DNA from 2 places in the Lysinibacillus sp. 1 U-2021 genome. Region 2 is predicted to be linked to the other one. Evidence: riboswitches for the same ligand, from Rfam matches in the RefSeq annotation. Region 2 holds a riboswitch; the other holds the start of a gene.
What was found. Region 2 has a riboswitch for preQ1 ahead of queF (preQ(1) synthase). Riboswitches for the same ligand answer to the same signal wherever they lie in the genome.
Positions count from the first base shown of each region.

Region 1: another riboswitch for preQ1. It lies ahead of QH639_RS25460 (QueT transporter family protein); the one in region 2 lies ahead of queF (preQ(1) synthase).

Region 1 is NZ_CP123966.1:4,802,213-4,804,619, reverse strand. It holds gene trpB (tryptophan synthase subunit beta) at 1-15, opposite strand, end outside; T-box leader at 74-273, opposite strand; gene QH639_RS25460 (QueT transporter family protein) at 342-824, opposite strand; PreQ1 riboswitch class I at 831-875, opposite strand; gene QH639_RS25455 (ABC transporter substrate-binding protein) at 1,197-2,219, shown strand; gene QH639_RS25450 (ABC transporter permease) at 2,305-2,407, shown strand, end outside.
Region 2 is NZ_CP123966.1:3,235,173-3,237,579, forward strand. It holds gene QH639_RS16720 (S8 family serine peptidase) at 1-613, opposite strand, end outside; PreQ1 riboswitch class I at 923-969, shown strand; gene queF (preQ(1) synthase) at 1,096-1,596, shown strand; gene queC (7-cyano-7-deazaguanine synthase QueC) at 1,701-2,360, shown strand; gene queD (6-carboxytetrahydropterin synthase QueD) at 2,364-2,407, shown strand, end outside.

The DNA.
Region 1 (2,407 bases), 1.6 Mb from region 2:
TACTACTGTACTCATCTTAACTCGACTCCTCTATGCTAATTTTTCCAAAAAAAAAGCCACTCCAATCCCTCATAAAAAGGACGAGTAACCGTGGTGCCACCTTCATTCGCAATTTTTGCGCGCTTTCCTGCTCCGGTAACGGGGAGCGAAACGGCCTTACATTTGATAAGGCTGCTCTGAAGTCCATTCACAAGTCTGTACTACTGGTTTGCACCAACCACCAGCTCTCTAAAAGTAACAATGCTTGCTACTACTCTTCTTCCTTGCATTTATTAGAAAGAATTGTAGAGTATTTTCAGAATAGTGTCAAGAAAAAAGACGAATCTAAAAAGATCCGTCAGTTAAATCAAATTTTTAAAGTCAAGGCGTTTGTTTAATACATACATAATCGGTGCACCTACAGCTAATACAACAAATTCACCCGCCGCGACGGTTAGCCAAGTCCAGAAAAATGGCAACTCTAAAGCCAAGTTCAGCTCAAAGGCAATGATAAACATAGTACATGTAAAGAGCAATGTATTAATAATTAAACGTGCCCAAATATTTTTGACAAATTTACAGATTAAAATAAACAGGCCAAGAGTAATCATTGAATGACCTACACCAAACACTAAATCGTAAATGCCAAGTGGTGAAAAGAGATTAGAAATCAATACACCAATAATAATCCCTACGGCAAAGCGTGGATTAAAGGCCACTAAATGGTTAAACATCTCAGATACTCGGAACTGTACCTCTGTAAAACCAAATGGGGCAACAAGCATGGTTACAGCTATATATAGAGCTGCAATGATACCACTTGCTGCTAAAAATTTTATTTTCATATTCATTTCTCCTTAGTTTTTTTTCGTGGGATGGTTACGAACCACGGTGCTTTCACACAAGTAAATATTCTATTATAGATATCTAGTAGAAGTCAAATGTCAGACTTTGTCTATAATGTCCTATCGTCGCAAAATTGTCATAAATATTTTTTACTATGTTGAAAAAAGAAATCGATTAACTAAAACAGCGTAGTTTAGCGGTTTAAAGCGCCAAATTAAATGAAAAACTAAAATATTTTGTCACTTTTAAAAGTCAGAACATTCATAATGTTGTTGACGGAGCTCGATAATAACGATAATATAGCGATACATTCACACTTTGTTTGGATAAAGTGCGATAGATATTCGAGAATATAATCGGGGGGATTATTTGTGAAAAGCAATGTAAAGAAGTTGTCATTCCTTCTTTTTGGATTAGTGTTGCTTCTTGCTGCTTGTGGTAGCGGTGGCTCAGGTACAGCAGATTCAAAAGGAAATGAAAAAAACAATGCAAGTGAGAGCGGAAATGCAGACGATAAAACATATAAAATCGGGATTACTCAAATTGTTGAGCATCCATCGTTAAACGCAGCAACGGAAGGCTTTAAAAAAGCAATTGAAGATGCTGGCTTAAAAGTTGACTACGATCCACAAATTGCGCAAGGAGATAACAGCCTTAACACAACGATTGCTAACAATCTAGTGAGTGCAAACGTAGATTTAATTTTTGCTAACTCTACACCTTCTGCACAAGCAGCTGCAACAGCAACAAGTGATATTCCAATTATTTTTACATCGGTTACAGATGCTGTTGGTGCACAGTTAATCGACTCAATGGAGAAGCCAGGGAAAAATATTACAGGCACAATTGATCTACATCCTGAAACGATTTCTAAAACAGTAGCATTCTTAAAAGACCTTGGTGCGAAAAAAGTAGGGATGGTCTACAATGCGGGTGAGCAAAACTCAGTTGCCCAAGTTTCAGAAGTGAAAAAGGTTATGGATGAACAAGGTTTAACGGTGGTAGAAGCATCAGCATCCACTTCAGCAGATGTAAAGCAAGCGACAGAATCTCTAATTGGTAAAGTAGATGCTTTCTATATTATTACTGATAACACAGTAGTTTCTGCTTTAGAATCGGTAATTGATGTTGCCAATACGAATAAATTACCATTAATCGTAGGAGAATTAGATTCTGTGGCACGTGGTGGTTTAGCGGCTTATGGATTTGAATATTTCGATATCGGTTATGAAGCAGGTCAAATGGCTGTGAAAATTTTAAAAGGTGAAGCAACACCTGCTGATACACCAGCACAATATCCTCAAAATCTGAAACTATTAATCAATAAAAAAGTAGCAGATGATTTAGGCATCGAAATGAAAGATTCTTGGGGTGCAGAAATTCTAGAACAGTAAAACGAAGCGGGGGAGAACTATCCCCGCTTTATCTTCATTTTACAAGCGATATAAATAATAAAGAGATTTAGGAGATGATTCAACGATGTTTTTAGCATTATTTGGCGCAGTGGAGCAAGGAATCATCTATGCAATTATGGCACTTGGTGTATATTTAACATTTCGGGTGTTAGATTTTCCGGATTTAA
Region 2 (2,407 bases):
CGAGGAAAGAAATACTTGTATTCATTTGAGCCTCTAATTGATCTTCCTTAATCAGTTCTGATGATTTCATTGTATTATCTTCAGATGCGTAAACAATTGCATCAGGTTCAATTAATGTTATTCCTTCTATTGAAAGCAGCTTTGGGAGATCATTTGCTTTCACAGTTGCTGCAAAACCGTTTAAAACAGTATCAAATGTGTAGCCTTGAGTCATTTGAACATTTTTAGTAGCTAATTCTTTCTTAACTTGTGCTTGTTGAGATTTTACATTTGATCGAACTTCATTTGCTCGCGCATTAGAGAACTTTTGGCCTTTCAATTGGCTCATTCCTTGCTCTAGTGCCACAGGCTTTTCAGATAAATGTACGATGACTGCAACTTCTTGATTGCCTGATACATTTTGTAAGCTTTCGTGAAGAGTTGGACCATCTTTAGACAAGCTTAGCTGTTCAGCGATAGCCGCCTTTAATTGAAGTATACTTTCACTTTGGCTATCCTGCTTGAATGGCTTCGAATCTTCAGCATTAGCACTCGATAATGGAACCAATAGAAAAAGCACCATAAAGAAAGCTATCATACTACTTAAAAACTTCGTAAACTTAAACTTTTTCAAATCTCATTTCTCCCTCCGCTCTTAATTATCACACTTTTCAGTTTAATGTGATATTTCCAATTTATCACAGGTGAGATAATTCGAATATCGGAATATTGAAAAATCTCAAAATATTGATAATTAGTATTACTTTGTCAAAAATGGATTAATTCTATTTTCCTAGTAATTTAATAAAAAAGTAGAACTTTCAAATGAGTATAGACTTACAGTAATTCGTACTTTTTATCATTTAAGAGTTTTATAAAAAATCTATTTGACGTCCTGTATTATTTTTTGTACGATATTGAAGAAAAGAATGCCCGGACTAGAACGGGAGAGGTTCATAGCTGATACCCTCTATAAAAAACTATGGAAACATGACAATAGGCCATGTCCATATCGGACGTGGCTTTTTTTTATCTGTTTACTTATGTTTTAAATAGAATGATTGGTGATGCCTCTCTTGAAAAGTGTTGGGAAACATTTTACAAGGAGGTTTTTTTATGTCTGGCAGAAGTCATGAAGAAGGATTAAAGGATTTGACCCTATTAGGTAATCAAGGTACAAAGTATTCCTATGATTATGCACCTGAGGTATTAGAGGCAGTGGATAATCTTCATGCTAATCGAGATTATTTTGTTAAGTTTAATTGCCCAGAGTTTACTAGTTTATGTCCGCTTACAAATCAGCCGGATTTTGCTACGATGTACATTTCATATATCCCAGATAAAAAAATTGTTGAAAGTAAATCTCTAAAGTTGTATTTATTCAGTTTTAGAAATCACGGCGATTTCCATGAAGATTGCGTGAATATCATTATGAATGATTTAATTGCATTACTTGATCCAAGATATATAGAGGTTTGGGGGAAATTTACTCCACGTGGGGGTATCTCGATTGATCCATGGTGTAACTATGGGAAGCCAGGAACTAAATACGAAGAAATCGCCAATTATCGTTTAATGAACCACGATCTTAACCCAGAAAAAATTGATAATCGATAAATGAAGCAAGACAGAGGTTTTTAGCTACCCTCTTAAAAAAACTAAGAAGAAAGCAGCACTTTTTCTTAGAGTGCTGTTTTTTCGATATAAGGGAGTTTTTATAGATGAAAAAGGAAAAAGCAATTGTAGTATTTAGTGGAGGTCAGGACAGCACAACTTGTTTGTTCTGGGCAAAAGAACGCTTTGAAGAGATTGAGGCAGTAACTTTCGATTATGGTCAAAGGCACCGTCTTGAAATTGACTGTGCGAAGGTGATAACAGAGGAGCTTGGTATCAAGCATCACATACTTGATATGTCTCTCCTGAATCAACTTGCTCCGAATGCATTGACACGACAAGACATAAAGGTGAAGGACGGAGAAAATGGTGAGCTCCCATCGACTTTTGTGCCTGGCCGCAATCTCCTTTTTCTTTCATTTGCGGGCGTTTTAGCGAGCCAAGTAGGGGCAAAGCATATTGTAACAGGTGTTTGTGAAACTGATTTTAGTGGCTATCCGGATTGCCGAGATGTCTTTATTAAATCCTTAAATGTAACGTTAAATTTATCGATGGATGATTCCTTTGTGATTGATACACCCTTGATGTGGCTGAATAAGGCACAAACATGGGAATTAGCTGATCAGCTTGGGGCACTTGAGTTTGTACGACAAAGAACGTTGACTTGCTATAACGGTGTTATAGCAGATGGATGTGGTGAATGCCCAGCATGTAAATTACGAAATAAAGGGCTTGATGAGTATTTAAGTTATAGGAAGGAGTCTTAAGGCATGTCAGATTTTAAAATCGTTGAGAGACTCCAGAGAATTGATGT